3 regions of the Pseudarthrobacter sp. H2 genome follow, and region 3 is predicted to be linked to each of the others. Evidence: riboswitches for the same ligand, from Rfam matches in the RefSeq annotation. Region 3 holds a riboswitch; each other region holds the start of a gene.
The links. Region 3 has a riboswitch for glycine ahead of gcvP (aminomethyl-transferring glycine dehydrogenase). Riboswitches for the same ligand answer to the same signal wherever they lie in the genome.
Positions count from the first base shown of each region.

Region 1 (10,360 bases), 540 kb from region 3:
AGTCGGCCCCGATGCTGATCCAGTGCCAGACACCGGCGGTGAGATCCACCGACCTCTGCGTTGTGCCCCGTCCCCGGTGAAGTGCGCGGATACTGGGAGGCTAAGGCGTGTCAGGCGCCCGGCCCGCGGTCCAGGTCAAGGCCTTCCGCGGTCCAGGTCAAGGCCTTCCGCGGTCGCCAGCCTTCTTGGCTCGTGCAGGATTTCCAGTTGCTGGTTGTTGAGGTCCATCAAAAGCTCGATCTCTTCTTTTGCTTCACGTTGGTGTCGTAGTCGTGCTGCGCTATCGCCGCGGCGACCGCGTCCTTGCGCTTGGCGGCGATAAGCAGGATAGCGCCTTGGAGCCCGGCCAGCATGGAGAGCAAGAGGTTCAAAAAAATTTAGGGATACGGGTCCCAGGCGTTGTTCGCCAGCGCTCAGGTGTTGATGGCGAACGGGTGCCCCGGCCATGAACCTGCCGGGGGCACCCGGAAGGCACGCCAACATCCGTTGACAACATCATTGAGATTCCTGCGGATCGTACGTGCCCGCTCCACCGGGGCTAAACCGTCCTGTGGACGGCTGGGCGCCTACTGGCGCAAGCGCCTGGCGGCAAGTGTGAACCAGCACCGGATCATGGACGCGGTCACCGAAGTCGTGACCACCACCGGGGTGCTCAAGGGCCGCAACCGCAGGGCACTTGACTCGACGGTCCTGGATGACGCGGGTCGCACGGCAGGACACCGTCACGCAGCTGATCGCCGCCGTGCGCCGCTTCGGCCGCGATGTTCCCGGCGGCAAGGACCTGATCGCGGCCCACCCCATCGAGTACGACTACACCCGGGCCGGCAAACCGGACATCGCCTGGAACGACGCGCCAGCCAGGGGGCGACAAGGAATATTCGGCCCGGGTGAAACGCCGTCCTCACCGCCTCCGGGCGATCAAATGCCGTTCAGTTGGATGCGGTCGGGTTCGGTCCTCATTGTCCGACCGACGCACCTTTGCTGAGGAGCTCCGTGGCAGCATTTTTGTCCGACTGGAGCTCGTCCTGGAACGTCGCGTAGCGGGCCAGGTGGGACGGGCGTTTGCGCAGGACGAGCCAGGCGGCGCCGAGCACGATGAACCAGACCGGGGTGACCAGGAGCGCCACGAGGGTGTCCGGCTGCGTGGTCAGCGCCCAGAGGACGAAGGCGAAGAACGCGAAGACCACCCAGACCATGGGGATGCCGCCGGGCATTTTGTACTTGGAGGCCTCGTGCAGGTGCGGGCGGCGGGAACGGAACTTCAGGTAGCTGGCCAGGATCATGGACCAGACGAAGACGAAGCAGACGGCGGACACGGTGGTGACCATGTCGAAGGCCTTGCCGATGTCCGAGCCCGCGTACATCAGGATGACGCCGGAGAGCAGCAGGACGCAGGAGAGGAACAGGGCGTTCTGCGGGACCTTGCGGCGGGAGAGGCGGCTGAACACGCCGGGGGCGTCGCCCTCCTGGGCCAGGCCGTAGACCATGCGGGAGGTGGAGTAGATGCCGGAGTTGGCCGAGGACATGGCCGAGGACAGGACCACCAGGTTCACGATGGTGGCCGCGGCGCCGAGGCCGGCGAGGGAGAACATGGCGATGAACGGGCTGTGGCCGGCCTGGAACTGGGTCCAGGGGGTGACGGACATCAGGATGATGAGGGCGCCGACGTAGAAGAGCAGCACGCGGATGGGGATGGAGTTGATGGCCTTGGGCAGGTTCTTCTCCGGGTCCTTGGCCTCGGCGGCGGTGGTGCCCACCAGTTCGATGCCTACAAAGGCGAACACGGCGATCTGGAAGCCGGCAACAAAACCCATGAATTCGTTGGGGAAGAAACCGCCGTGGCTCCACAGGTTCGAGAAGGTGGCCGGGCCGGCGTCGGACTGGAAACCGCTGAAGATCATGAACAGGCCCACAATGATCAGTGCGGCGATGGCGATGATCTTGATGAGGGCGAACCAGAACTCGGTCTCACCGAACGCCCTCACCGTGGCGAGGTTCAGGAGCAGGAGGATGCCAATGGTGACCAGGCCCGGGATCCACAGCGGCAGCCCCGGCCAGAGTTCCTGGGAGTAGCCGGCGATGGCGATGACGTCCGCGATGCCGGTGATCACCCAGCAGAACCAGTAGGTCCAGCCGGTGAAGAACCCGGCCCACGGGCCCAGGAGGTCCGCGGCGAAGTCGCTGAAGGACTTGTAGTGCAGGTTGGACAGCAGGAGTTCGCCCATGGCCCGCATGACGAAGAACAGCATGAAGCCGATGATCATGTACACGAAGATGACGGACGGGCCGGCGGCCGAGATGGTCTTGCCGGAGCCCATGAACAGGCCGGTGCCGATCGCGCCGCCAATGGCGATCAGCTGGATATGCCGGTTACTGAGCTGCCGCTCAAGATGGGGGGTTTCAACAATCATGGAAGGGGGAGGATGAATCGTCATGAGGAACTCCATTGTTCAAGTGGCGCCAAGGTGCCACGATGATTCGGGTTCCTCCCCGCTCTGTAATTGGACCTGAGAGTTTCCGCGTCCTGCTGTCGCAGGTGCCGCTTGCACCGTCGGTGAGCCCGGTTGCCCGGGCTGCTTTCCAGAGTTGCCTCGCCGCGGCGGTACATGGGCCTGAGAGATTCCTGGGGAGGATTTGCTCCTACGGCGCCTGCTGAATGTACCGGCAGGACTCTCCCGCCGCGGATCATAGGCTTTTTCAGTTTTGAGTGATGCGAGTCACAACACTAGCGTGGAGAACGGCTCCAGGCAACCAGCCAGCCGCCAATACCGTTCGCGCACTCAGCGGGCCAGAACTGTATTCGGAGCTCGTGTTAGCCGCGGCTCTCTTCGGGTCCTTCGGTGTCGATGTGTTCTTTGCGGACTTCCTCATTGACTGTGACCTCATCGGTGACCGTTTCGGTGCCGATGCGGACCCGTTCGACCGGGACGGTCTCCTTGGTAACTATGAGTCGTTCCTCGTGGAGGATGACCTCGCGCTCGTCGTCTTTGTCCGGACCGTTCATCGCCTCGCTGCGGTTTTCCTCCGTGATCGGTTCTCGCTCGATTCGGACTTCTTCGCGCTGCACTGGCACCGTCCTGGTGACGTTTTCCGTGGTGACGTATTTACGCAGGCGTGGCCGGCCGGGGGCCGGCTGTTCGGCACCGATGTCCGGGCGCGTCTGGGGCTGGGTCATGGCGTCGTCCGTAGTGGGCGCTGTGGCGTCGCGTTGTCCGGTGGGCGCGGTGGCGTCGCGTTGTCCGATGGGCGCTGTGGTGTCGTATCCGGTGGCGCCCGTGGCGTCCCGTGCGCCGGTGCGGTCCGTGCCGGTGGCGTCGGGAGCGTCGTTGCGGTCGGTTTCGGTGGTGTCGCGTTGTCCGGTGGTGCGGGTGGCGTCGGGTGCGTCGTTGCGGTCGGTTCCGGCGGTGTCGCGTTGTCCGGTGGTGCGGGTGGTGTCGTATCCGGTGGCGTCGCGTTGTCCGATGGGCGCTGTGGTGTCGTATCCGGTGGCGCCCGTGGCGTCCCGTGCGCCGGTGCGGTCCGTGCCGGTGGCGTCGGGTGCGTCGTTGCGGTCGGTTTCGGTGGTGTCGCGTTGTCCGGTGGGGGTCATGGCGTCGTCCGTGGTGGGCGCGGGGGCGTCGTATCCGGTGGCGTCGCGTTGTCCGATGGGCGCTGTGGTGTCGTATCCGGTGGCGCCCGTGGCGTCCCGTGCGCCGGTGCGGTCCGTGCCAGTGGCGTCGGGTGCGTCGTTGCGGTCGGTTTCGGTGGTGTCGCGTTGTCCAGTGGGGGTCATGGCGTCGTCCGTGGTGGGCGCGGTGGCGTCGCGTTGTCCGGTGGTGCGGGTGGCGTCGGGTGCGTCGTATCTGTCCGTGCCGGGGGCGGCGGTGGAAGCTGCGTTATCTGTAGCCGCTTCGGTGTAGGTGCGTCCGCTGTCGAGCTGGTAGTGCTGGTAGAGCCGGCCTTCCTCGGCAGGCTCCAGGGGCCGATCGGCGTCGATCCGGGGCGCGTCCTTGACCTGGTTTTTGCTGTACGTGACGACAATGTCATTGCCCTCTGTCCGAGCACCTTGAAGGGGCACGAAGGATTCGGACATTCCGAACAAACCCGTCCTGACGGTCATCCAGCTGGGCTGTCCGTCATCGTTGTCCACGAAGACCTGGCCGATGGAGCCGATCTTTTCTCCGTCCTCCGAAAGGACATTTGCGCCTTGGCTGAGCAGGCGATCGATTTGTTCGGCGGTGAGCATGACGTCTCCTTGGATCTCATAGGTTGGAATAGTGCGTCCGATCGGGTGCCCTTGATGGACCACCTGACCGGTACCGGGCAGGACGCTTTGATGCTGACCGGTGCCTTGGAGGCGTCCGCGGCGCTGCGAACTGCCTGGAGGGAGACGGGCCGCCGAAAGAGCCCAGTATCAGGCTCTTCACAGACGAGGCCGTCACGGGGCTGATGTTCGCCATGACGGTGCCGTGCTGGGACGCGATGATCGCAGCCGGCGGCGCGCTCACCGGATGTCGTCCGAAGACGAACCGCAGCAATGACGGGACGAGCATGTCGTAGAAGATTTTGGAAATGCTGGCACCCGCAACCGGTGAGGACTGGCCGGGTGCTTTGTTGGTGCTGCCGAGCTTCACCGGAGGGTCGAGACCCTCTTGATGCACCGGCTGGGCCGGGGTTCTGCGCTTCAACTTCGTGAGCGGCGGCCGGACGGCGAAGGCGACCAGGAACTGGAGAATGAACGTTTTCATTACCGCCAGTCCGGCTTGGATCCGGTGGAGAATATCCAAAGTATGCGCTGCCATTCGATCAGGAGGCTGGGACCGGTCCCGCGCGGGGAGGTCTTCCCGCGCCGTTTTTCGTGTTATATCACGAACGCCGCTTTATTAGGAAGCCCCCTTATGAATGACCGCGATGCACTCATCATCGCCCTGCAGGCGGTCCAGATGCGGATAGGTGACATCGTGAACCGGCGCCATGGTTGGTGGCCGGGGTGCCATACTGAGGTCAATTGCGATGCTGGGTCGATTGGAATCGGGCCATTGATTGTGGACCGGGGGTCACGACATGCTGCTGGACACATCGACGCTTCGTGTGGCGTTGGCTGTGGTCGACCTGACACTTCTGCTGCTCTTCTACTTCGTCACCTACCGGCGGACGCGTTCCGCATACAGTGGCTGGTGGTGCGTGGCCCTGCTGCTTTTCCTGGCGGGCAACGCCGCGTATCTGCTGGACGGCACGGTCCACCAGGTGTGGGCCAACCCCTCGGGCAACGTGCTGCTTGTGTCGGGAGCGGCCAGCATCTGGGCCGGCGCCCGTTCGCTGCGGACCGCCGCTCCGCGCAGCTGGGTCCTCGCCGTCGCTCCCGCGATCACCGCCGTGGCGTCCGTGCTGGACCACCCGGCCACCAACATCTGGGCGGGCGGGCCCGCGTACCTCGTCTTCATGGGCACGCTGATCGGACTGGGCTGCAGGGAGCTGTTCGTGCTGGACCGCGACTTTTCGCACGCGCACCGCACGCTCGCCGTCGGCTCGGGGATCCTTGCCGTGTACTATTTCGGCCGGTTCATCGCCTTCGTCACCGACGGGCCCGCGGGTCCGGTGTTCGGCTCCGTCTTCGGATCGGTGACCACCACTGTCTTTTCGGCCGTGATCCTGGTGGTCGCGTCCTTCACCATGGCCGAGCTGAGCTACGAGCAGCAGACGCAGGACCTCCGCTCCCGCGCCACCTTGGACGGCCTGACCGGGCTGCTCAACCGCACGGCCTTCATGGACCTCGCCGCGGTCGAACTGCGCCGGCTCAACCTGGCCAGGACGCCCACATCGCTCATCCTGGCCGACCTGGACCATTTCAAGACCATCAATGACGAGTTCGGGCACTCCGCGGGAGACACCGCACTGCAGGCCTTCGCGGACGCCTGCACGGCCACGGTGCGCTCCACCGACCTCGTGGGCCGCTACGGCGGGGAGGAATTCATCCTGCTCCTGCCGGGTGTGAGGCCCGAGCGCGCCAGCGAAATCGCTGCCGACATCAGCCGCCGGCTCCATTCCCGCCGGCCAGAGGTGATTCCGCGCCTGCCCACCGTTAGCTACGGCATCGCCTCGACGGCTGCCGGCCGCGCGGACCTTGCGGCGCTGGCGACGTCCGCGGACGCGGCCCTCTACCGGGCGAAAACCCTCGGGCGGAACCGCGCGGTGCTGGCCACGAGTCTCCTCGAGGACAAAACAGCCTGAACGGGGTCCGCCCGCGGGGTGGCGTCAGCCCGCGGCGTCAGGAAATGACCCCGTCCACCAGCGCCTTGGCCTCGGCCTGGACCTGCTTGAGGTGCTCCGCGCCCTTGAAGGACTCGGCGTAGATCTTGTAGACGTCTTCGGTACCGGAGGGCCGGGCCGCGAACCAGGCGTTCTCGGTGACCACCTTCAGCCCGCCGATGGCCGCGCCGTTGCCGGGTGCTTCGGTCAGCTTGGCCGTGATGGTCTCGCCTGCCAGTTCCGTGGCGGTGACGTCCGACGCCGAGAGCTTGCCGAGCGCCGCCTTCTGCTCCCGCGTGGCCGCGGCATCGATCCGGGCGTAGACCGGGTCGCCGAACTGGTCGGTGAGGCCCTTGTAAAGCTGCGACGGCGACTTGCCGGTCACCGCGGTGATCTCGGACGCCAGCAGCGCCAGCAGGATGCCGTCCTTGTCCGTGGTCCAGACGCTGCCGTCCTTCCTGTTGAACGAAGCGCCCGCGGATTCCTCGCCGCCGAAGGCCCCTTCGCCGGAAAGGAGCCCGGGAACGAACCACTTGAAGCCGACCGGGACCTCCACGAGCTTGCGGCCCAGGCTTTCGGCCACGCGGTCGATGATCGAGGAGGACACCAGGGTCTTGCCGATCACTGACTGCGGATTCCAGCCGGTCCGGTGGCGGTAGAGGTAATCGATCGCGACGGCCAGGTAGTGGTTAGGGTTCATCAGCCCGCCCTGTCCATCAACAAAAGGCGTCACAATGCCGTGGCGGTCCGCGTCGGCGTCGTTGCCGGTCGCGATGTCGAACGCCGTCTTGCCGGAACCGGCGTCGGACATCCGGTTGATCAGCGACGCCATCGCCGAGGGTGAAGAGCAGTCCATCCGGATCTTCTCGTCCCAGTCCAGGGTCATGAAGGCCCACTGCGGGTCCACGGTGGGGTTCACGACGGTCAGGTCCAGGTGGTGGCGTTCGCCGATTTCGCCCCAGTAGTCCACGGAGGCGCCGCCCATGGGGTCCGCGCCGATCCGGACGCCGGCCTCGCGGATGGCGTTGAGGTCCAGCACCGAGGGGAGGTCGTCCACATAGCTGCTGAGGAAGTCGAACTTGCCGGTGGTGCCGGCGCTGAGGGCGTCGGCGATGGGGATCCGCTTGACGCCGCGCAGCCCGTTCTCGAGGAGCTCATTGGCGCGGTTGGCGATCCAGCCGGTCGCGTCCGAGTCCGCGGGTCCGCCGTGCGGGGGGTTGTACTTGAAGCCGCCGTCGCCGGGCGGGTTGTGGCTGGGGGTGACCACAATGCCGTCGGCCTGCGGTGCCCCGGCCGGAGAGTTGTTGTTGTGCGTGAGGATGGCGTGGCTCAGGGCCGGGGTGGGGGTGTAGCCGTGGCGGGCGTCGATCAGCACGTGCACGCCGTTGGCCGCGAGCACCTCCAGGGCCGAGTTCTGGGCCGGTTCGCTCAGCGCATGGGTGTCCTTGGCAAGGTACAGGGGGCCGGTGATGCCCTGGCCCGCACGGTATTCCACGATCGCCTGGGTGATCGCGAGGATGTGCGGTTCGTTGAAGGACGCCTTCAGGCTCGTGCCCCGGTGCCCCGAGGTGCCGAACGCCACCCGTTGCCCGGGGTCGCCGAGGTCCGGCGAAACGTCGTAATACGCATCCAGGAGCGCAGTGAGGTCAACAAGATCTTGGGGTTGGGCAACAGTGCCCGCGCGGCTAGCCATGGCACCAGCATGCCAGACGACGGCGAACCGCAGCACGATTTGGCCTGAATGCGGTTCCTGTGACGGAGAATTTCCTGCCCGCCGGGGCCCGGCGGCGGTAGTCTTGACCCACCGACTCCAAGGGGATTTCGATGACCGATCAGCCGCATTCCGGCAGTAATTCCGGCGACGACAACGCAGCAGGGGACCAGGCGCCGGGCGGCCACCGGCCGCCGTCGGATCTTCCGCTGCAGGGATCAGGGGTTCCGGCCGCGCAGGCTCCGCCCGCACAGGCTCCGCAGGCAGCGCCGCAGTTCCAGGAGCCGGACTACGGCCGGCAGCACGAACAGTACGAACAGCCGGCGGCCGGCTACGGCCAGCCCGCCAGCCCCTACGGCACCGCATACGGTGTCCCGTACGGCCCCCCGGGCCAGCCGCCGTATGGCGGCCCCGGCGAGCAGCACGGCCAGCAGTACGGCCAGCGGTACGGCCAGCCGGGCAGCCCGTACAACGGCTACGGCCAGCCGGCCTACTACGGCATGCCGCCCGCGCCCAAGGGCCTGAGCATCGCCAGCCTGTGCTGCGGCGTTGCCACGTTTCTCGGGTTCGGGTTCTTCCTCCTGCCGCAGATCGCCGCCGTCGTGCTGGGGCACATGGCACTGATGCGGGAGCCGAGCGGCCGGGGCATGGCCATCGCGGGCCTTGTCCTGGGCTACGTGGCGATCGCACTCACGGTCCTGGCCATTGTGTTCTTGTCCCTGCTCGTCGCCGGCAGCGCAAGGTACAGCGGCTACCGGGTGTAGGAACGACGGGGGCGGCTCCTGACGGCAGTGCAGACCGGCGCCTTCGCGTGCCTGGTCCCCTGGGACTGAAGGGCATGCCGCGGCGCGCGGAGCTCGGATTGCTCGGCGCCGCCGATCCCGTGAGCCGCTGAACGCCCCCACCCGGGGGGACATGCCCAGTCCTTGGCCCCGCTGATGGGCATGGTGGCATTATGCCCGGCGGCGGCCGCCACGGGAGGGCATGTCCGGAGGCCGCTGGCGGGCGCAAGGCGGGCGGGGCCAGGCTGGCGGGTAGCTTCGGGCACGCTAGAAACCCAGCCGGGCGGCCAGCTGCAGCAGCAGCGCCTCGGACCCCATCCGCCCGACCAGCTGGATGCCCATCGGCAGCCCGGCGCCCTTCACGCCTCCGGTCCAGTGCACCGGGAGGCTGATCGCCGGCAGCCCGCACACGTTCACCATCGAGGACCACGGCGCGTATTCACACTGCTTGCGGTAGTCGTCGTCGGCGTCTCCCATCCACTCGGCCGCCGGCCAGTAGCCGCCGCCGTGGGCCGCCCCGGTGAACCAGCCCACCGGGCGGGGGGCCTGCGCCAGCGCGGGCGTCAGGATGAGGTCCCAGGCGGAGTACTGGGCGATCGTGTCCCGCTGGAACTGGTGCAGGAACCCGAGCGCGTCGCCGAGCCTGGCCGGGCTGCGCAGCTGCGCACGCCGCCGGAAAGTCCGCGTCAGCGGGGTCAGCAGCGCCTCTCGCTGCGGAGCGATCCGGGCGCTTCCGACGCCGGCGGTCCAGGCCGTGGTGAACGCGTCCGGGTAGCGGTTGTCGTAGCGGATGGCCGCTTCCGTGGTTTCGTGGCCGGCCGCTTCCAGCAGCCTGATGCCTTCGGCCAGGGCATCGAGCGCCGCGCCGTCCGGGACAAAGGGGAAGGTTTTCTGCCACGGGCTGTCCAGGCTGACCCCGATCCGGAGCCGGTGCGGTTCCCGGGTGGTCTGTTCAAGGTAGCCCGGCGCAGGCGTCCCGGGAATCCCGGGAATCCCGGGCGTCCCGGGCACGAGCGCATCAAGCAGCAGGGCGGCATCCGCGGCGGAGCGGGCCAGCGGACCCGCGACCACCAGCCCGGCCGGATCTCCGGTGCTTTCCCCCGCGGGCACCAGTCCCCGGCCCGGTTTCAGCCCCACCAGGCCGCAGGCCGCGGCCGGAATGCGGACCGATCCGCCGCCGTCGCTCCCGGGCGCGAACGGCACCAGACCCGCCGCCACAGCGGCAGCGCTGCCGCCCGAGGAGCCTCCCGAACTGCGGCTGAGCGCGTACGGGTTGCGCGAGGGAGGCGCGATCCGGTTTTCGCTGTACGCCGTCAGCCCGAACTCCGGAACCTGCGTCTTGCCCAGCGATACGGCGCCGGCACCCTTGAGCGCGGCGGCCAGGGCGCCGTCGGCCAGCGCGGGCCTGCGCTCAAGGGCGGCACTGCCGTGGGTGGTGACGACACCGGCGACGTCCGTCAGGTCCTTGAAGGCGACCGGCATGCCGTGCAGCAGCGGCAGGCCGGTCCCGTCCCCGGTCCGGGTTCCGGCCCGGGCGGCACGGGCATGGGACTCGTCGGCCGCGGCAGCATCCTGCAGGGCCTGCTCCGCCGTGACCGTGATGAACGCGCCAAGGTGCGGGTTTCCGGCGTCGATCCGC
Region 1 covers NZ_CP189594.1:4,229,863-4,240,222, reverse strand. Annotated here, with positions in the region: gene ACQCSZ_RS19640 (hypothetical protein) at 228-371, opposite strand; partial or broken gene ACQCSZ_RS19635 (IS5/IS1182 family transposase) at 568-862, shown strand; gene cycA (D-serine/D-alanine/glycine transporter) at 957-2,435, opposite strand; glycine riboswitch at 2,591-2,688, opposite strand; gene ACQCSZ_RS19625 (DUF2382 domain-containing protein) at 2,813-4,225, opposite strand; gene ACQCSZ_RS19620 (GGDEF domain-containing protein) at 5,044-6,210, shown strand; gene pgm (phosphoglucomutase (alpha-D-glucose-1,6-bisphosphate-dependent)) at 6,248-7,921, opposite strand; gene ACQCSZ_RS19610 (DUF4190 domain-containing protein) at 8,053-8,703, shown strand; gene ACQCSZ_RS19605 (amidase) at 8,989-10,360, opposite strand, start outside.
Region 1: linked by a shared signal. The riboswitch ahead of cycA (D-serine/D-alanine/glycine transporter) and the one ahead of gcvP (aminomethyl-transferring glycine dehydrogenase) in region 3 are both predicted to bind glycine.

Region 2 (10,360 bases), 1.3 Mb from region 3:
GGGGCTCGGGGTCCGGGCACGGCTGCCGTTCCGGGTGTTCACCCTGGCCGGCCCCGACGCAGGATCACGCCTCGTGGTCGACGTCGCGCACTTCTGGTAACAAGCACTTCTGGTAGCAGGCACTTGCTGGAAGCAAGCACTTCCGGTAACAACGACGCCGGGCCGCGCCGAAGGCAGGCCCGCGCCCAGGCCGCTTAGTAAGCTGACTGAGAAATTCCGGCCGGGATCGTCGCCGGCCGGATCCCGCCGGAGTAGCGTCTGGAGTACCGGCCCCAGCGGCAGCGGGCGAAACGGTATCGGACCCACCCAGGAGGATTCATGAAAGCATCACCTACTCTCACGGCCAACCTGCAGGCAGTCCTCGCGGACCTGATTGAGCTTCACATCCAGGGCAAGCAGGCGCACTGGAACATTGTGGGAACCAACTTCCGGGACCTTCACCTGCAGTTGGACGAGATCATCGATGCGGCACGTGTCTTCGCGGACGAGACGGCGGAGCGCATGCGCGCCCTCCACGCACTGCCGGACGGCCGCAGCTCGACGGTCTCCAAGTCCACGTCCCTGGCCGAATTCCCGGCTGGCCTGATCAATACCAAGGATGCGATCGAACGGATCGTCGCCGCCCTTGAGGCGGCAGTCGGCACGATGCGCAAGGTCCACGACGAGGTGGACGAAGAGGACCCCACGTCGGCGGACCTGCTGCACGCCATCATCGCCAGGCTGGAGCAGTTCGCCTGGCTGGTAAACGCCGAGACCATGAAGCCCACGGCCAGCGTCACCACCGCCAACAGCAAGTAGCACCGCTCGCCCTTTACCGCAAGCTTTCCAGAGCGTCCGACGCCGGGTTCCTCCCGGCGCCGGACGCCTCTCTTTAACCCGCGACGATGCCCTTGACTTCCGCCGCGGACAGCGAATACTTAAGTATGTGCTTAACAATCCAGCGCAACCGCAAGCAGGGGATCAGGAGCTCGACGGCGTCTTCCATGCGCTCGCCGACCCCACCCGCCGCGCCATGCTCGTCAGGCTCTGCGAGGGGCCGGCCACGGTCTCCCAGTTGGCGGAGCCGTTCGGGATGAGCCTGCCCGGGATTGTGCAGCATCTTCAGGTCCTGGAAGCCAGCGGCCTGATCCGCAGCGAAAAGATCGGCCGGGTGCGCAGCTGCAGCGTCAACCCTGCCGCGGTCCGGCGCGCAGAGAACTGGCTGGGCCAGCGCCGGACGCCGGGGGAGCGCCGACTCGACCGGCTTGAGAGCTTTCTGGATACCCAGCCACCCCACTGAACAGATACCAGGAGTCCGCCATGAGCACCCCCATCACGCACGCCAGTTTCAGCCTGGAGCGCCAGCTGAACGCCTCGCCGTCGAGCGTTTTCCGCGCGTTCTCGGACCATGCGAGCAAGAAAAAGTGGTTCGCCGGGCCGCCCGAATGGAACCAGGGGGAGTCGAACCTGGACTTCAGGGAGGGCGGCCGCGAGACGGACGTCGGCGGCCCCGCCGGCGGCTTCGTCTCCACGATGCACGCGGTCTACCACGACATCGTGGAGAACGAACGGATCGTCTACACCTACGAGATGCTCCTGGATGGGGTGCGCATGTCCGTTTCGCTCAGCACCCTGGAGCTGGAGCCCGACGGCGACGGCACCCGGCTGACCCTGACCGAGCAGGGCGCCTTCTTCACCGGCAGCGTCGAAAGCGATGCGGCCCAGGTGGCAGGCCGCAAGGAAGGCACCAACGGCCTGCTGGACGCGCTCAAGGCCTTCGTCGAGGGAAGCTGAGCCGGCTGGCCGCCGTCGTCCGCTCCGTCAGCGTGCGGTGGGCACCTTGCGGAGGGCGGCGGCGGCGAGGACGGACGCTCCGGCCATCAGCACCAGCGCGATGGCGGCCGTGACGTGGACGCCTGATTCGAAGGCGGCACGGGCGGCCGCCGTCACCGCCTCCGCCAGCGGCGCCGGCAGGGACTGCGCCAGCTCGACGGCACCGGCGAGCGTCTCGCCTGCCTGCGCGGTGGCCGTACCGGTTGATTGGCCGGCCGCCGGTTCGCCCAGTCCCGCGGGCAGGTGGAGGTTGCGCTGGTAGGAGGCGGTCAGGATGGACCCCAGAATCGCCGTGCCCAGCAGGGACCCCACCTCGTAGCCGGTCTCGGAGATCGCCGCGGCAGCGCCGGATTTCTCCGCCGGGGCCGCGCCCAGGATCAGGTCGTTGGAGATCGTTTCGGCCGCGCCGACGCCGAGGCAGAGGACCAGCAGGGCGGCCAGCAGGATCCCCGGGCCGTGGCTGTGGTCACCGAAGGCCACCAGGAAGTAGCCCGCCGCGCTCAGCAGGAGTCCGCCGGCCACGACGAAGCCGGGACGGACCTTCCGCACGAGCGGCACGACGAGCAGGCCCGCCGCGACGGTGGCGATCAGCGCCGGGATCATGGCGACGCCGGACTCGGAGGGGGACTGGCCCTCCAGCAGTTGCAGGTGCTGGGCCAGGAACAAAATGAAGCCGTTGAAGGAAAACAACGCCAGGACGTTGGCGGTAATCGCCGTGCTGAAGACCCTGTTGCCGAAGAGGCTGACGTCCAGCAGCGGTGACGCCGCGGCGGACTGCTCCTTGCCGTTCGGGGCCCGACCTCCTTGTTCCCGAGTCCCGTGCAGCAGGGCCCGCTGCCGGCGGATGAAGACGTAGCCCATGAGCAGGCCGAAGCCCATCGCGGCAACGGGTTCCGGTGCCAGGCCGTGGGTGGCGAGGGCCTTGATGCCGTAGACCACGGGAACCATCACCAGCAGGGACAGGATGATGCTGGGAACGTCCACCCGGCCCGGCTGGGGGTCGCGCGATTCCGGGACCAGGACCGGGCCGAGCACCAGCAGCGGCAGGATGATCGGCACCGCCACCAGCAGGATTGCACCCCACCAGAAGTGCTCCACGAGCCAGCCGCCGAAGATCGGGCCGAGCGCGGCGCCGCCGGAGAAGCCTGCAGCCCAGATGGCCACGGCCAGCCGGCGCCTGTTGGGCTGCGGGAAGATGTTGCGGATCAGGGAGAGCGTGGACGGCATCAGCATCGCGCCGAAGAATCCCAGTCCGACGCGGCCGGCGATCAGCCATTCGGCGCTCGGTGCGAAGGCGGTCGCCGCCGAGACCGCGGCGAAACCGGCGCTGCCGATCAGGAGCAGCTTGCGGCGGCCGATCCTGTCGCCCAGGCTGCCCATCGCCACGAGCAGTCCCGCCAGGACCAGGGGGTAGGCGTCGACAATCCAGAGCAGCTGGACGCCGGTGGCGTCGAGGCTGCGGGCGATGGACGGCAGCGCGAAGGTCAGCGCGGTGTTGTCCACCGCCACGAGCAGTACCGGGAACATCAGCACGGCCAGGGCCAGCCAGTCGCGCCACGGTGCGCGCGGGGCCGGGACAGTCGGCGTGGCGGTGCTGCCGGTGAGCGGGCTGAAAGATGTGTTGCTCATGAAGATAACTATACCGTCTGGACGGTATAGTTAAGAAATGGTGCCGGTGCCGGGCATGATAGGAACCATGGCCAGAAAACCCGTAGCCCGCGAAGCCGTCCTTGATGCCTTCGAATCCCTCCTGATCGATGAGGGCGAGCGGGCAGCGACGCTGGATGCCGTCGCCAGGCTGGCGGGGGTCTCCAAGGGCGGGCTGCTGTACCACTTCCCGAACAAGGAAGCCATGATCTCCGTGCTGCTCGAACGGCTGGACCGGCTCCTTGCCGAGGACGTCAAGGCCATGGCGGCCGCTCCGGAAGGTGCCGCAGCCTACTTCATCAAGTCCTCGGTCTGGGCGGACACCCCGATGGACCGGGTCTTCGTGGCCGCCACCCGGCTGGCCGAAGTCGCGCATGAGGAGACCCTGCACCGCTTCGCGGCCGGCCAGGCCCGCTGGCTCGAACTTTTGGCCGCCGACATCGGCCCCGGGATGGCCAAGGCCGTCCTGTACATGGGGGACGGGCTGTACTTCAACGCCATGCTGGCCCGCGGCCCCGGCGGCCCGCTCCCCGAGGTGGGCGGCGACGTCGAAAGCCTGCTGGCCGCCGTCGAACGGCTGCGCGGCTGAGCGGTTTGCGGCTGTCGATATAGTCCCCGGCTGCCGAAGTCGCCGGAAGCGTGCCAGATCGCAGCAACCTTCCGGCGAGCCCGCGTGCTGACCGGCGACTTCGCGGCCGCGGACCGCCTGGCGGTGCCGTTCTGCCGGCCGACGTCGAAAGCCTGCTGGCCGCCGTCGAACGGCTGCGCGGCTGAGCGGTTTGCGGCTGTCGATATAGTCCCCGACTGCCGAAGTCGCCGGAAGCGTGCCAGATCGCAGCAACCTTCCGGCGAGCCCGCGTGCTGACCGGCGACTTCGCGGCCGCGGACCGCCTGGCGGTGCCGATCTGCCGGCCGACGTCGAAAGCCTGCCGGCCGACGTCGAAAGCCTGCCGGCCGCCGTCGAACGGCTGCGCGGCTGAGCCTGCGGCTGTCCCTCGTAGGAGTTTGCAGACGCGGGCCGGACGGAGGACAATGGGGGCCAGTGACTGTTGTCACCGCAATTGAATATGCCTTTGATCTGCGGCGGGAGAGTTCTGCTAGTAGGTACAAGCAGGCGCCGTAGGAGCAAACCCTCCCCAGGAATCTCTCAGGCCCATGTACCGCCGCGGCAAGGCAACTCTGGAAAGTAGCAGGCTGTCCAGCCCGGCTCCGGGTCCGTCCCGGACAATTGGCCCTGACATGCTGTGCTCACCGACGGTGCAAGCGGCGCCTGCGACAGCGGGCAAAGCGGAAACTCTCAGGTCCAATACAGAGCGGGGAGGAACCCGAACCAATGTGGCGCACCCTGCGCCGCCTTATTTATGGAGTTCCTTGTGACTGTTACCCCAGCCTCCACGTCCTTCGTTGACCGGCATATCGGCGCCCGCCGCCAGTCCGACGTCGACGCCATGCTGAAGGCTGTCGGCTACGACACCGTCGATGCGCTCGTGGACACCGCCGTCCCGAAAGACATCAGGCAGGACTCCCCGCTGGAGCTCTCCGAAGCCCTCAGCGAGGTCGAAGTCCTCGCCGAACTGCGCAGGATCGCCGCGAAGAACAAGACCGCTGTCCAGATGATCGGCCAGGGCTACTACGACACCCTGACCCCGCCGGTGATCCGCCGGAACATCCTCGAGGCCCCCGCCTGGTACACCGCCTACACGCCGTACCAGCCGGAAATCTCGCAGGGCCGGCTCGAGGCGCTGCTGAACTTCCAGACCATGGTCCAGGACCTCGTGGGCCTGCCGGTCGCCAACGCCTCCCTGCTGGACGAGGCCACCGCCGTCGCCGAGGCCGTGCTGATGATGCGCCGGGCGAACAAGAACAAGGCCGCCCACGACGGCAAGACCGTGCTGGACGCCGACTGCCTGCCGCAGACCATCGCCATCGTCAAGGGCCGCGCCGAGGCGCTCGGCTTCGAGGTCGAGGTCGCCGACCTGTCCAAGGGCCTGCCCGACGGCGTCATCAACGGCGTCGTGCTCCAGCAGCCCGGCGTTTCGGGCCGGGTGTTCGACCACTCCGCCGTCATCGCCGAGGCCAAGGAACGCGGCGCCCTCGTCACCGTCGCCGCCGACCTGCTGGCCCTGACGCTCATCACCCCTCCTGGCGAGCAGGGCGCGGACATCGCCGTCGGCTCCACCCAGCGCTTCGGCGTCCCGCTGTTCTTCGGCGGCCCGCACGCCGCCTACATGGCTGTGCAGAAGGGCCTCGAGCGGTCCATGCCGGGCCGGCTGGTCGGCGTGTCCAAGGACGACGCCGGCGTTCCCGCGTACCGCCTGGCGCTGCAGACCCGCGAGCAGCACATCCGCCGCGAGAAGGCCACCTCCAACATCTGCACCGCGCAGGCGCTGCTGGCCATCGTGTCCTCCTTCTACGCCGTCTATCACGGCCCGGACGGCCTCAAGGCAATCGCCGAAACCACGCACGGCCATGCCAGGACGATCGCCGCGTCGCTGAAGGCCGCCGGCCTTTCCGTGCTGCACACGTCCTTCTTCGACACCGTCACCGTCTCCGTCCCGGGCAAGGCCGCCGGAATCATCGCCGCCGCCGAGGCCAAGGGCATCAACCTGCGTGCCATCGACGCGGACACGGTCGGCATCTCCACCGATGAGGCGACGACGGCGGGCATCGTCGCCGACGTCGTGGCCGCCTTCGGCGCCGGCGTGGCGGGCAGCGCCTCCGACGCCGCCTTCGCCCTGGACGCCGCCGTCGAACGGACCTCGGACTACCTGCAGCACCCGGTCTTCAACACCCACCGCTCCGAGACCCAGCTGCTGCGCTACATCCGCCGGCTCTCGGACCGCGACCTCGCGCTGGACCGCACCATGATCCCGCTGGGCTCGTGCACTATGAAGCTGAACGCCACCGCGGAGATGGAGGCCATGTCCTGGCCGGAGTTCGCCTCCATCCACCCCTTCGCCCCCGAGTCCCAGACCGCCGGCTGGCGTGAACTGATCGAGGACCTCGAGGCGCAGCTGACCGAGATCACCGGCTACGACCAGGTCTCCATCCAGCCCAACGCCGGTTCCCAGGGCGAGCTGGCCGGCCTGCTGGCCATCCGCGGCTACCACCGCTCCCGCGGCGAGGCGGGGCGCAACATCTGCCTGATCCCCGCCTCCGCGCACGGCACCAACGCCGCCTCCGCCGTGCTGGCCGGCATGAAGGTCGTCGTGGTCGCCACTTCCTCCGACGGTACGATCGACCACGCCGACCTCACCGCCAAGATCGAGCTGCACAAGGACGCGCTGGCCGCGATCATGATCACCTACCCGTCCACCCACGGGGTGTACGACGCCGACGTCCGCGAGGTCTGCGACGCCGTCCACGCCGCCGGCGGCCAGGTCTACGTGGACGGCGCCAACCTCAACGCCCTCGTCGGGCTGGCTCAGCCGGGCCTGTTCGGCGGCGACGTCTCGCACCTGAACCTGCACAAGACCTTCTGCATCCCGCACGGCGGCGGCGGCCCCGGCGTCGGCCCAGTCGCAGCGAAGGCGCACCTGGCGCCCTTCATGCCCGGCAACGCCGCCGACCCGGCCAACGGCGCCGGCGGCACCCCGATCTCCGCCACCCGCTACGGTTCGGCCGGCGTGCTGCCGATCTCCTGGGCCTATGTGAAGCTGATGGGCGGCCGGGGACTGACCGAGGCCACCAAGTCGGCGCTGCTCGCGGCCAACTACGTCGCGGCGCGCCTGGATGAGTTCTTCCCGGTGCTCTACACCGGCGCGGGCGGCCTCGTGGCGCACGAGTGCATCCTGGACCTGCGCGAGCTCACGTCCAGGACCGGCGTCACCGCCGAGGACGTCGCCAAGCGCCTCATCGACTACGGCTTCCACGCCCCCACGCTGGCGTTCCCGGTTGCCGGCACGCTGATGGTGGAGCCCACCGAATCCGAGGACCTCGCGGAGATCGACCGGTTCATTGAAGCGATGATCACCATCCGGCAGGAAATCGACCAGGTGGCCAATGGCGACTTCACGGTCGCGGACAGCCCGCTGCGCAACGCACCGCACACGGCCGCCGCGGTCATCAGCACCGACTGGGCACGGGCGTACCCGCGCGAGCAGGCCGCATTCCCCGTCCACCACCTCAAGCAGGACAAGTACTTCCCGCCGGTCGGCCGGATCGACGGCGCCGCCGGCGACCGCAACCTGATCTGCTCCTGCCCGCCGCTTTCCGAGTTTGAAGACTAGACCAGCATCCGGTGGTTGAGCTTGTCGAAACCGATCTCGACAGGCTCGATCACCGGGGCTCGATCACTGCCTCACCGGCTTGAAAGGTAATTCACAATGACTGAGAATTTCACTGCCCTGTACGCAGAGCACCAGAAGCTCGGTGCCTCTTTCACGGACTTCGGCGGCTGGCAGATGCCGCTCAAGTACAGCTCCGAGCTGGCCGAACACCACGCCGTCCGCAAATCCGCCGGCCTCTTCGACCTCTCCCACATGGGCGAGGTCTGGGTCACCGGCCCGGACGCCGCCGCGTTCCTGGACTACGCCCTCGTGGGCAAGATCTCCGCCATGCCGGTCGGCAAGGCCAAGTACTCGCTGATCTGCAACGAGGACGGCGGCATCATCGACGACCTCATCACCTACCGGCGGCCCGCCGGTGCGGACGGAACAGACACGTTCCTCGTGGTGCCCAACGCCGGGAACGCCAAGGTTGTCGCCGCGGCCCTGGCCGAACGGGCCGGTTCCGGCAAAGAGGGGGGCTTCGACGTCGCGGTCGAGGACGCCTCCGCGACGACCTCACTGATCGCCGTGCAGGGTCCCAAGGCGGAGGAGATCCTGCTGCGCCTGGTTCCGGCCGCCCGGCACGACCTCGTAACCGGTCTGAAGTACTACGCCGCCGTGGAGGTTCCGTTCCTGGTCGGCGGCAGCAGCAAAGACCTGCTGCTGGCCCGCACCGGCTACACCGGTGAGGACGGCTTCGAGATCTTCGTGGCCAACGACGACGCCGCCCCCCTGTGGGCTTCGGTCGCCGAAGCGGGGGCTGAGTTCGGCATCGTTCCGTGCGGCCTCGCCTCCCGCGATTCGCTCCGGCTCGAAGCCGGCATGCCGCTCTACGGCAACGAGCTTTCGCTCGAACGGTCGCCGTTCGACGCCGGCCTGGGTCCCGTCGTGGCGCTGAAAAGCAAGGAAGGCGACTTCGTGGGCCGTTCGGCACTGGAGGCCGCCAAGGAGGCCGGTTCCGAGCGCAAGCTGGTGGGCCTGAAGGGCCTCGGACGCCGTGCCGGCCGCGGGCACTACCCGGTCCTCAAGGACGGCGTAGTGGTTGGTGAGGTCACGTCCGGACAGCCCTCCCCCACCCTCGGCTACCCGATTGCGATGGCCTACGTCGACATCGAGTTCACCGAGCCGGGCACGGCCCTGGACATCGACCTGCGCGGCAAAGCGGAGCCCTTCGAGGTTGTTGCCCTGCCGTTCTACAAGCGCCAAAAGTAATTACTCCCGACGCTCCCTCACCTTTCGCAGTGTTTGGGCCGACGCTCTCTCACTTGTTGCACTCCAAACTTAAGGAAAAACACACATGGCCAAGGTTGCCGCTGAACTGAAGTACTCCGCCGAGCACGAGTGGATCGCCGCTGATGGCTCGGGACCGTCCGTGATCGGCGTGTCCGCCGTTGCCGCCGAGGCTCTGGGCGACATCGTGTACGTGGACCTGCCCGAGGTCGGCTCCACGGTGACCGCGGGGGAGACCTGCGGGGAGATCGAGTCCACCAAGTCCGTTTCGGACCTGTACTCCCCGGTGACGGGCGAGGTCACGGAGGTCAATGACGGCGTCGTCGCCGATCCTGCCGTGATCAACTTCGATCCGTATGGTGCCGGGTGGCTGTTCAAGGTCTCTGTGACCGAAGAGGGCCCGCTGCTGTCCGCGCAGGAGTACGCTGCAGCCAACGGCGGCGAGCTGTGAGCGCCGCCGGCACCGCCACGGCAGTCACCGCCTTCGAGCAGGTCGTGTCCCCGTCCCTGGACGCGGAGCTGTCCGCGCTGGATCCGGAGATCGCCGCGAGGATCGATGCCGAGCTGGGCCGGCAGCGCGACGGCCTGGAGATGATCGCCTCGGAGAACCACACGGCGGTGGCCGTGATGCAGGCGCAGGGCTCGGTGCTGACCAACAAGTACGCCGAGGGTTACCCGGGCAAGCGGTACTACGGCGGCTGCGAGCACGTGGACGTCATCGAACAGCTCGCCATCGACCGGGTCAAGGCCCTGTTCGGCGCCGGGTTCGCGAACGTGCAGCCGCACTCCGGTGCGCAGGCGAACGCCTCGGTCATGCACGCCCTGATCAAGCCCGGCGACACCATCATGGGCCTGAACCTGGCCCACGGCGGGCACCTGACGCACGGCATGCGGATCAACTTCTCCGGCCGGCTCTACAACGTGGTCCCGTACCAGGTCCGCGAGGACACCCACACCATTGACATGGCCGAGGTGGAGGCCCTGGCGCTGGAGCACAGGCCGGCACTGATCGTGGCCGGCTGGTCCGCGTACGCCCGGCAGCTGGACTTCGCCGAGTTCCGCCGGATCGCCGATGCCGTGGGCGCGTACCTGATGGTGGACATGGCGCACTTCGCCGGGCTCGTCGCCGCCGGGCTGCACCCCAACCCGGTCCCGCACGCGCACGTCACGACGTCCACGACGCACAAGACCCTCGCCGGTCCGCGCGGCGGGATCATCCTGTCCAACGACGCGGACATCGCCAAGAAGATCAACTCCGCTGTCTTCCCCGGCCAGCAGGGCGGCCCGCTGGAGCACGTCATCGCCGGGAAGGCCGTGGCCTTCAAGATCGCCGCATCGGCCGAGTTCAGGGAACGCCAGGAGCGCGTCCTGGCCGGCGCCAGGATCCTGGCCGACCGCCTGGT
Region 2 covers NZ_CP189594.1:3,422,723-3,433,082, reverse strand. Annotated here, with positions in the region: gene ACQCSZ_RS16015 (AMIN-like domain-containing (lipo)protein) at 1-100, shown strand, start outside; gene ACQCSZ_RS16010 (Dps family protein) at 319-798, shown strand; gene ACQCSZ_RS16005 (ArsR/SmtB family transcription factor) at 926-1,279, shown strand; gene ACQCSZ_RS16000 (SRPBCC family protein) at 1,300-1,773, shown strand; gene ACQCSZ_RS15995 (MFS transporter) at 1,801-3,441, opposite strand; gene ACQCSZ_RS15990 (TetR/AcrR family transcriptional regulator) at 3,509-4,048, shown strand; glycine riboswitch at 4,534-4,632, shown strand; gene gcvP (aminomethyl-transferring glycine dehydrogenase) at 4,821-7,688, shown strand; gene gcvT (glycine cleavage system aminomethyltransferase GcvT) at 7,785-8,939, shown strand; gene gcvH (glycine cleavage system protein GcvH) at 9,025-9,408, shown strand; gene glyA (serine hydroxymethyltransferase) at 9,405-10,360, shown strand, end outside.
Region 2: linked by a shared signal. The riboswitch ahead of gcvP (aminomethyl-transferring glycine dehydrogenase) and the one ahead of gcvP (aminomethyl-transferring glycine dehydrogenase) in region 3 are both predicted to bind glycine.

Region 3 (10,360 bases):
TGCTGCGCGCGGCCAGGTGCGGGATGACGTTGTAGCCGAGCATGCTCAGTTCCACCGACGCGCGCATGGTCCGTTCGATGCCGTGGTGGGGCAGGCAGGTCATGGTCAGCGTGGTGGTCAGCGGAACCAGGGACTGGACCTGGTCAACGATCCCGGCTGATGGGATGATTTCGATTCGGGTAGGGAACATCATTGGTCCTCTCTGGATATCGGATGGCAAGCTGGCGGGGTCAGCTGGCCTGGGCTGCCAGCAGGGTGCTGGCTTCCTGGCGGGTGCTGCCGGAGCTTTCGATGTGGGCGAGGGCGGCCGGGATGTCCCGGCCCTTTTTGCGCATCGCGGTGGCCCAGAGCCGGCCGGCGCGGTAGGAGGAGCGCACCAGGGGCCCGGACATGACGCCGAGGAAGCCGATCTCGTCGGCTTCCTGCTGGAGGTCCACGAACTCCTGCGGCTTGACCCAGCGGTCCACCGGCAGGTGCCGCTCGGACGGGCGCAGGTACTGGGTGATGGTGATCAGGTCGCAGCCGGCGTCGTGCAGGTCCTGCAGGGCCGCCGAGATTTCCTCGCGGGTTTCGCCCATGCCCAGGATCAGGTTCGACTTGGTCACCATGCCCAGCGCCCGGCCCTGCGTGATCACGTCCAGGGACCGGTCGTAGCGGAACGCCGGGCGGATGCGCTTGAAGATCCGCGGCACGGTCTCCACGTTGTGCGCGAACACCTCGGGCTTGGAGTCGCAGATCGCCTCGATGTGTTCGGGCCTGCCGGAGAAGTCCGGGATCAGCAGTTCGACGCCGGTGCCCGGGTTCAGTTCGTGGATCTTGCGGACCGTCTCGGCGTAGAGCCAGACACCCTCGTCGGCGAGGTCGTCCCGGGCCACGCCCGTGACCGTGGCGTAGCGCAGCTGCATCGCCTGGACCGAGCGGGCCACCTTGGTGGGCTCGAAGACATCCACGGGGGAGGGCTTGCCGGTGTCGATCTGGCAGAAATCGCAGCGCCGGGTGCACTCGGAGCCGCCGATCAGGAACGTCGCTTCCTTGTCTTCCCAGCATTCGAAGATGTTGGGGCAGCCGGCCTCCTCACACACGGTGTGGAGGCCTTCCTTCTTCACGAGGTTCTTGAGCTGCACGAACTCCGGGCCCATCTGGACCTTGGCCTTGATCCACTCGGGCTTACGTTCCACCGGTGTGGCCGCATTCCGCTGCTCAATACGCAGCATCTTCCGGCCTTCTGGTGCGAGGGTCATTTTCTGGTTCCTTTGAATGTGGGCCGGCTTTGCCGGCAATAGAGGTCTTGGCGCTGGGAATGCCTGTGGGCGGGGCGGCGACGGTGGCCGAAGCGGGTCACCACGGTGCATACCGGGCCGATGCGTAGACAATCAGAAACAGGCCGCCAAGACCGGTGGTGCCTACCGCCCAGGCCTCGACCCGTTGCTTCATGAGACGCTTCCGCCGGTTGGAGCTGCCTTTGTCGGCCGGTATCGGCTGGTCTGCTCCGCGCTGGTTGCCAATGGTCATGTCCGTCGTTCAGCACTCCACGACGTTCACGGCGAGGCCGCCCATGGCGGTTTCCTTGTATTTGGAGCTCATGTCCTTGCCGGTCTCGCGCATGGTCACGATGACCTCGTCGAGGGAGACACGGTGCGAGCCGTCGCCCCAGAGCGCCATTTTGGCGGCGTTGATGGCCTTCGCGGCGGCGATCGCGTTGCGTTCGATGCAGGGGATCTGGACGAGCCCGCCGATCGGGTCGCAGGTCAGCCCGAGGTTGTGTTCCATCGCGATTTCCGCGGCGTTCTCCACCTGCGCGGGCGTGCCGCCCATGACCTCGGCGAGGGCACCGGCAGCCATGGACGACGCCGATCCGACCTCGCCCTGGCAGCCCACCTCGGCACCCGAGATGGATGCCTGTTCCTTGTAGAGCACCCCGATGGCACCGGCCGTGAGCAGGAACTTGACCACGACGTCGTCGCGGTCTCCCTGGGTGGCCTTGTCCATGCCGGGCGCGAAGTGCAGCGCGTAGTACAGGACGGCGGGGATGATGCCGGCCGCGCCGTTGGTGGGGGCGGTGACCACCCGGCCGCCGGACGCGTTCTCCTCATTCACTGCCAGCGCGATCAGGTTCACCCATTCCTGCCAGTACTTGGGGTCCCGGTCCTTGTCCTCCTTCAGGAGGCGTTCGTGCCAGTCGGGCGCACGACGGCGGACCTTCAGTCCCCCGGGCAGCAGCCCCTCGCGCTTGAGGCTGACATCCACACACTCTTCCATCACGGAGTAGATGTGCAGCAGACCTTCGCGGATCTCCTCCTCGGTCCGGGAGGCACGTTCGTTGACGAACATGATGTCGCCGATGGACAGGCCCTTGGACTGGCACCGGCCCAGCAGTTCCGCCGCGGTCCGGAACGGCAGGGGCAGCTCGTTCTTGGACTCGTCGAGCTCCTTCAGGGCCGCGTCCTCCTCGCCCTCGCGGACGATGAAGCCGCCGCCGACGGAGAAGAACGTCGCGCTGTGCAGGGTCCCGCCCTTTTCGTCAGTGACGGTGAACGTCATGCCGTTGGTGTGCCGGGGCAGGATGGTCAACGGGCGCAGGATGATGTCCGTGACGCCATAGGGCAGCGGTACCGAACCGGCAAGCTGAAGCGTGCCGGTTTCGGCGATCGCGGCGAGCCGCTCCTCCACCTCGGCCGGCAGGATCTTTTCGGGGTGGAAACCTTCCAGGCCGAGCAGGATCGCCGTCATGGTGCCGTGGCCGTGGCCCGTTGCCGCCAGCGACCCGTACAGGTCAACCCGCAGCGACGCCACCCTGCCCAGTACACCGGAGGCCTTCAGTTCTTCAGCGAACACCGCGGCCGCCCGCATCGGGCCCACGGTGTGCGAACTGGACGGTCCTATTCCGATGGAAAAAAGGTCAAAGACTCCAACGGCCATTGTCGGTTCCTAACTAGGTAATCGTGGCGGGGATAGTGGGTGAGGTGAGCAGAGAGGCCCCTTTGGGGCCGGCATCCGGAGGCGTGCGTCTAAGGGAGCGGCACGTCCGCTCAGCGGGCGTCTTCGCGACCGAGCACGCGGAGGATGTCGGCCCCAACGGGCCAAGCGAGGCGGTCAGCCGTGGTTGGCAACCGCGGGATAGAGCGGGTGGGCGGCGGCGAGGGCCTCGACCCGGTGACGGAGGCCGGTCAGGTCCGCGCCGGCGTCGGCGGTCAGTGCCTCGGCGATGATGTCCGCAACTTCACGGAAGGCCGCTTCGCCGAAGCCGCGGGTGGCCAGGGCGGGGGTGCCGATCCGCAGGCCGGACGTGACCATGGGCGGGCGCGGGTCGAAGGGGACGGCGTTGCGGTTGACGGTGATGTCGATCGCGGCGAGGCGGTCCTCGGCCTCCTGGCCGTTGAGTTCGCAGTCGCGCAGGTCCACCAGGACCAGGTGCACGTCGGTGCCGCCGGAGATCACGTTGATCCCCTTGGCGGTGACGTCCGGCCGGACCAGGCGGTCGGCCAGGATCCTGGCGCCGGCCAGGACGCGTTCCTGGCGTTCCCTGAACTCCGGGGATGCGGCGATCTTGAACGCCACGGCCTTCCCGGCGATGACGTGCTCCAGCGGGCCGCCCTGCTGGCCGGGGAACACCGCGGAGTTGATCTTCTTGGCGATGTCCGCGTCGTTGGACAGGATGATCCCGCCGCGCGGACCGGCGAGGGTCTTGTGCGTCGTGGACGTCGTGACGTGCGCGTGCGGGACCGGGTTGGGGTGCAGCCCGGCGGCGACGAGCCCGGCGAAGTGGGCCATGTCCACCATCAGGTACGCGCCCACGGCATCGGCGATCCGGCGGAACTCGGCGAAGTCCAGCTGCCGGGCGTACGCGGACCAGCCGGCCACGATCAGTGCCGGCTTGTGCTCCAGCGCCAGGGCCTCCACCTCGGCCATGTCAATGGTGTGGGTGTCCTCGCGGACCTGGTACGGGACCACGTTGTAGAGCCGGCCGGAGAAGTTGATCCGCATGCCGTGGGTCAGGTGCCCGCCGTGGGCCAGGTTCAGGCCCATGATGGTGTCGCCGGGCTTGATCAGGGCGTGCATGACCGAGGCGTTCGCCTGCGCACCGGAGTGCGGCTGCACGTTCGCGAACCCGGCGCCGAACAGGGCCTTGACCCGGTCGATGGCGAGCTGTTCGATGACGTCCACGTGCTCGCAGCCGCCGTAGTACCGCTTGCCCGGGTAACCCTCGGCGTACTTGTTGGTCAGCACCGAGCCCTGCGCCTGCATCACGGCCACCGCCGTGTGGTTCTCCGAGGCGATCATCTCCAGGCCGTCGCGCTGCCGGCCCAGCTCGGCATCGATCCTCGCGGCGATCTCCGGATCCAGGACGGACAGCTCCGCGTCCAGGGACGGGGACACGACCTGCTCGAAGGCGGTGACTGCCGTGGCGGTGCCGGCGGCGCTCACAGCTCGCCGCCGTTGGCTGCAGCGTACTCCTGCGCGGACAGCAGCGGGCCCTCTTCGGTCACAGAGACCTTGAACAGCCACCCGGCACCATACGGATCGGAGTTGATCACGGCAGGATCGGCGACGACGCCGTCATTGACCTCCGTGACCTCGCCCGTCACCGGGGAGTACAGGTCCGAAACGGACTTGGTGGACTCGATCTCCCCGCAGGTCTCCCCCGCGGTCACCGTGGAGCCGACCTCGGGCAGGTCCACGTACACGATGTCGCCCAGAGCCTCGGCGGCAACGGCGGACACGCCGATCACGGACGGTCCCGAGCCATCAGCGGCGATCCACTCGTGCTCGGCGGAGTACTTCAGTTCAGCGGCAACCTTGGCCATGTGTGTTTTTCCTTAAGTTTGGAGTGCAACAAGTGAGAGAGCGTCGGCCCAAACACTGCGAAAGGTGAGGGAGCGTCGGGAGTAATTACTTTTGGCGCTTGTAGAACGGCAGGGCAACAACCTCGAAGGGCTCCGCTTTGCCGCGCAGGTCGATGTCCAGGGCCGTGCCCGGCTCGGTGAGTGCAACATCCACGTAGGCCATGGCAACGGGGTAGCCGAGGGTGGGGGAGGGCTGTCCGGACGTGACCTCACCAACCACTACGCCGTCCTTGAGGACCGGGTAGTGCCCGCGGCCGGCACGGCGTCCGAGGCCCTTCAGGCCCACCAGCTTGCGCTCGGAACCGGCCTCCTTGGCGGCCTCCAGTGCCGAACGGCCCACGAAGTCGCCTTCCTTGCTTTTCAGCGCCACGACGGGACCCAGGCCGGCGTCGAACGGCGACCGTTCGAGCGAAAGCTCGTTGCCGTAGAGCGGCATGCCGGCCTCGAGCCGGAGCGAATCGCGGGAGGCGAGGCCGCACGGAACGATGCCGAACTCAGCCCCCGCTTCGGCCACCGAAGCCCACAGGGGGGCGGCGCCGTCGTTCGGTACAAAGAGCTCGAAGCCGTCCTCACCGGTGTAGCCGGTGCGCGCCAGGATGACGTCGTGGCCGGCCACGGTGACCTCGTTGAACGCGTAGTACTTGAGGTCGGTGACCAGCGCGTGCTGGGACTCATCGGTCAGCTTCAGCAGGATGGCCTCGGCCTTGGGCCCCTGGACCGCGACGAGGGACATCTCCGCGGAGACGTTCTCGACCTCTACGTCGAAGTCCGCGGCCCGCTCGGCCAGGGCAGCGGCGACGGTGGGTGCGTTGCCCGCGTTGGGGACCACCAGGTACTTCTCGTCGCCGAAACGGTAGGTGATGAGGTCATCGATGATGCCGCCGTCGGCGTTGCAGATGAGCGAGTATTTGGCTTTCCCGTCCGCGATTGCGGAGAGTTTGCCCACCAGAGCGTAATCCAGGAAGGCACCGGCTTCGGGTCCGGTGACCCAGACCTCGCCCATGTGGGAGAGGTCGAACAGGCCGGCGGATTTGCGCACGGCGTGGTGTTCGGCCAGCTCGGAGCTGTACTTCAGGGGCATCTGCCAGCCACCGAAGTCGGTGAAGGAGGCGCCGAGTTTCTTGTGCTCTTCGTAGAGCGCGGTGTAGTTCTCAGTCATGTCGGGATCCTTAGTTTTCAAACTCGGAAAGCGGCGGGCAGGAGCAGATCAGGTTGCGGTCCCCGCCGGCGCCGTCGATGCGGCCCACGGGCGGGAAGTACTTGTCCTGCTTGAGGTGGTGGACCGGGAACACGGCCTGCTCACGGCTGTAGGTCCGCGTCCACTCTGAGGAGACGACGGCGGACGCGGTGTGGGGTGCGTTGCGCAGCGGGCTGTTCTCCACGGTGAAGTCACCGTTGGCCACCTGGTCGATTTCCTGCCGGATGGTGATCATCGCTTCAATGAACCGGTCGATCTCCGCGAGGTCCTCGGATTCGGTGGGCTCCACCATCAGCGTGCCGGCAACCGGGAACGCCAGCGTGGGGGCGTGGAAGCCGTAGTCGATGAGGCGCTTGGCCACGTCCTCGGCGGTGACGCCGGTCTTCGCGGTCAGGTCGCGGAGGTCCAGGATGCACTCGTGCGCCACGAGCCCGCCCTCACCCGTGTACAGCACCGGGAAGTACTCGTTCAACCGTGCGGCGACGTAGTTGGCCGCGAGGAGCGCCGACTTCGTCGCCTCGGTCAGGCCTTCGCCGCCCATGAGCTTCACGTAGGCCCAGGAGATCGGCAGGACGCCGGCGGAACCGTAGTTGGACGCGGAGATGGCCACACCCTTTGACCCGCCGTGACCGTCGTCGTGGGCTGCCTTGTTGGCATCACCGGGCATGAACGGTGCCAGGTGGGCCTTGGCCGCGACCGGGCCGACGCCGGGTCCGCCGCCGCCGTGCGGGATGCAGAAGGTCTTGTGCAGGTTCAGGTGCGAGACGTCGCCGCCGAACTTGCCCGGCTGGGCCAGCCCGACCAGGGCGTTGAGGTTGGCGCCGTCCACGTAGACCTGGCCGCCGGCGGCGTGCACCGCGTCGCAGATTTCGGTGACGTCGGCGTCGTACACGCCGTGGGTGGAGGGGTAGGTGATCATGATGGCCGAGAGGGCGTCCTTGTTGGCCTCGATCTTGGCGTTCAGGTCGGCATGGTCGATCGTGCCGTCCGATGCGGTGGCCACGACGACGACCTTCATACCGGCGAGGACCGCGGAGGCGGCGTTGGTCCCGTGGGCCGAGGCCGGGATCAGGCAGACGTTGCGCTGGTCGTCACCGCGGGAGCGGTGGTAGCCGCGGATGGCCAGCAGGCCGGCGAGCTCGCCCTGGGATCCGGCGTTCGGCTGCAGCGACACCTGGTCGTAGCCGGTGATTTCGGCGAGGTCCGCTTCCAGCCCGGTGATGAGTTCGCGCCAGCCCTCGGTCTGGGAGTCCGGGGCGAACGGGTGGATGGAGGCGAATTCCGGCCAGGAGATGGCTTCCATCTCCGCGGTGGCGTTCAGCTTCATGGTGCACGAACCCAGCGGGATCATGGTGCGGTCCAGTGCCAGGTCCCGGTCACTCAGCCTGCGGATATAGCGCAGCAGCTGGGTCTCGGAGCGGTGGGTGTTGAACACCGGGTGCTGCAGGTAATCGGAGGTGCGGAGCACCGATCCGGGCAGTTCAAAGCCCTTCGCGTCGACAACCGGACCGGCACCGAAGGCGACGGCGATGGCTGAGAGGACCTCCGTCGTCGTGGTTTCATCAGCGGACACGCCGATGGTGTCGCCGTCGATGTGGCGCAGGTTGATGCCGCGTGCCTGGGCGGCGGCGATGACCTTGGCGGCCTTGCCCGGGACCCGGACCGTGACGGTGTCGAAGAAGGTATCGGCGACCAGTTCGCGGCCGGCGGCCTGAAGGGTGGTGGCCAGGGTGCGGGCGTTGTTGTGGACCTGTTCGGCGATTGCCTTGAGGCCGTCCGGGCCGTGGTAGACGGCGTAGAACGAGGACACGATGGCCAGCAGCGCCTGCGCGGTGCAGATGTTGGAGGTGGCCTTCTCGCGGCGGATGTGCTGCTCGCGGGTCTGCAGCGCCAGGCGGTACGCGGGAACACCGGCGTCGTCCTTGGACACACCGACCAGACGGCCCGGCATGGACCGCTCCAGGCCCTTCTGCACGGCCATGTAGGCCGCGTGCGGGCCGCCGAAGAACAGCGGGACACCGAAACGCTGGGTGGAGCCGACGGCGATGTCCGCGCCCTGCTCGCCCGGAGGGGTGATCAGGGTCAGGGCCAGCAGGTCAGCGGCCACCGTCACCAGCGCGCCGCGTTCCTTCGCCGCCGCGATCACGTCAGCGTGGTCAAACACCCGGCCCGAAACACCGGGCTGCTGCAGGACGACGCCGTTGATGACGCCGTCGGGCAGGCCCTTGGACAGGTCGGCGACCTCGACCTCGAAGCCGAGCGCCTCGGCGCGGCCCTTGACGATGGCGATGGTCTGCGGCAGGCAGTCGGCGTCCAGGACGGTCTTGCCGTCGTGGGCGGCCTTGTTCTTGTTCGCCCGGCGCATCATCAGCACGGCCTCAGCCACCGCCGTCGCTTCGTCCAGGAGGGAGGCGTTGGCGACCGGCAGGCCCACCAGGTCCTGGACCATGGTCTGGAAGTTCAGCAGCGCCTCCAGCCGGCCCTGCGAGATTTCCGGCTGGTACGGCGTGTAGGCGGTGTACCAGGCCGGGGCCTCGAGGATGTTCCGGCGGATCACCGGCGGCGTCACGGTGTCGTAGTAGCCCTGGCCGATCATCTGGACCGCGGTCTTGTTCTTCGAAGCCAGGCGGCGCAGCTCGGCGAGAACCTCGACCTCGCTCAGGGCGTCCTTCAGGAGCAGTGGGCTTGCCTGCCGGATGGAGTCCGGAACGGCGGTGTCGACAAGGCCGTCGACGCTGTCGTAGCCGACGAACTTCAGCATGGTGTCGATGTCGGACTGGCGGCGGGCGCCGATGTGCCGGTCTGCAAAGACGGTGGGCGCGGATTGGACGGTCATGAGGAACTCCATAATTCAGGTGGTGCAGATGCGCCACGTTGATTCGGGTTCCTCCCCGCTCTGTCTTGGACCTGAGAGTTTCCGCATTGCCCGCTCTCGCAGGGCGCCGCTTGCACCGTCGGTGAGCCCGGTTTCCCGGACTGCTTTCCAGAGTTGCCTTGCCGCGGCGGTACGTGGGCCTGAGAGATTCCTGGGGAGGATTTGCTCCTACGGCGCCTGCTGAACGTACCGGCAGGACTCTCCCGCCGCAGATCATAAGCACGATCACTTGTGAGTGATACGCCTCACAATATATCCGCTGTTCAGGTCACACGCAAACCGCCGCGTCAAAATCGCCGGAACCATTACGCTCGAATCGGCCTGCGGCAGGGGCCCTACGCGCCCAGCGGGGGGTGCGGGTACTCCGGCCCGCGCCGCTGGAACTGCAGCACATCCTTGTTCAGGATCACGCCGTCGCGGATTTCGACCGCCCGGCGGATGGTCTCATTGTCCGTCCACGCCCCGGGGCCGGAGATCACGGTCTCCAGGAACGGCAGCAGGGCCTCGCTGATCTCCCAGCTGGAGGAATCCCAGAGGTAGGAGGGGCTGTGGTCCACCGCGTAGTAGTCGATGTGGTCGCCCACCTGGAACATCGGCTCGGCGAAGGTGGTGTTTTTCGCCCAGCTGAAGCCCATGCCCTCATCGCAGGAAACATCCACGATCAGGCTGCCGGGCCGGAAAGCACCCAGATCCTCGGCGCGCAGGTAGGTCAGCGGCGCGTTGGGATCCTGCAGGGTGCAGTTGACCACGATGTCGCTTTCGGCGAGGAACGGCGCCAGCGGCACCCGCCCGCGTTCGGTGATGACCTCGCTGAGGAACGGCGCCTTGTCATCGTGGTCGAACTGGGCAATCCGCACCGAATGGATGGGCGAGGCCACCGCGGCCACACCCCGGCTGGTCAGGACCTGGACGTCGTGGACGCCGTGGGCGTTGAGCGCCGTGACGGCCCCGCGCGCCGTCGCGCCGAAACCGATGACGACGGCGCTGAGCCTCCGGCCGTAGTCCCCGGTGGAGCCCTTGAGGGCCAGGGAATGCAGCACCGAGCAGTAGCCGGCCAGTTCGTTGTTCTTGTGGAAAACGTGCAGGCCGAAGCCGCCGTCGCTGGCCCAGTGGTTCATCGCCTCAAAGGCGATCAGCGTGAGCTTCTTGTCGATCGCCAGCTGGGTGATGGCCCGGTCCTGGACACAGTGCGGCCAGCCCCAGAGGACCTGCCCGTCGCGGAGCTCGGCGAGGTCCTCGGGCTGCGGCTTGGGCAGGAGGACGACGTCGGCCTCCGCCAGGAGCTGCGCGCGCGGAACGATGCGCCCCACCAGCGGTGCCAGGTGGGCGTCCGACACGCCGAACCGCTCGCCGTAGCCCTTTTCGAGGATCAGCTGCTGCCGGAGTTCCGGGATGATGCGCTCCAGGTGCAGGGGATGGATCGGGAGGCGCCGCTCGTCAGGT
Region 3 covers NZ_CP189594.1:4,769,259-4,779,618, forward strand. Annotated here, with positions in the region: gene ACQCSZ_RS22150 (methylenetetrahydrofolate reductase) at 1-193, opposite strand, end outside; gene lipA (lipoyl synthase) at 231-1,241, opposite strand; gene ACQCSZ_RS22160 (L-serine ammonia-lyase) at 1,522-2,919, opposite strand; gene glyA (serine hydroxymethyltransferase) at 3,094-4,425, opposite strand; gene gcvH (glycine cleavage system protein GcvH) at 4,422-4,805, opposite strand; gene gcvT (glycine cleavage system aminomethyltransferase GcvT) at 4,891-6,003, opposite strand; gene gcvP (aminomethyl-transferring glycine dehydrogenase) at 6,014-8,878, opposite strand; glycine riboswitch at 8,929-9,034, opposite strand; glycine riboswitch at 9,036-9,133, opposite strand; gene ACQCSZ_RS22185 (N(5)-(carboxyethyl)ornithine synthase) at 9,253-10,360, opposite strand, start outside.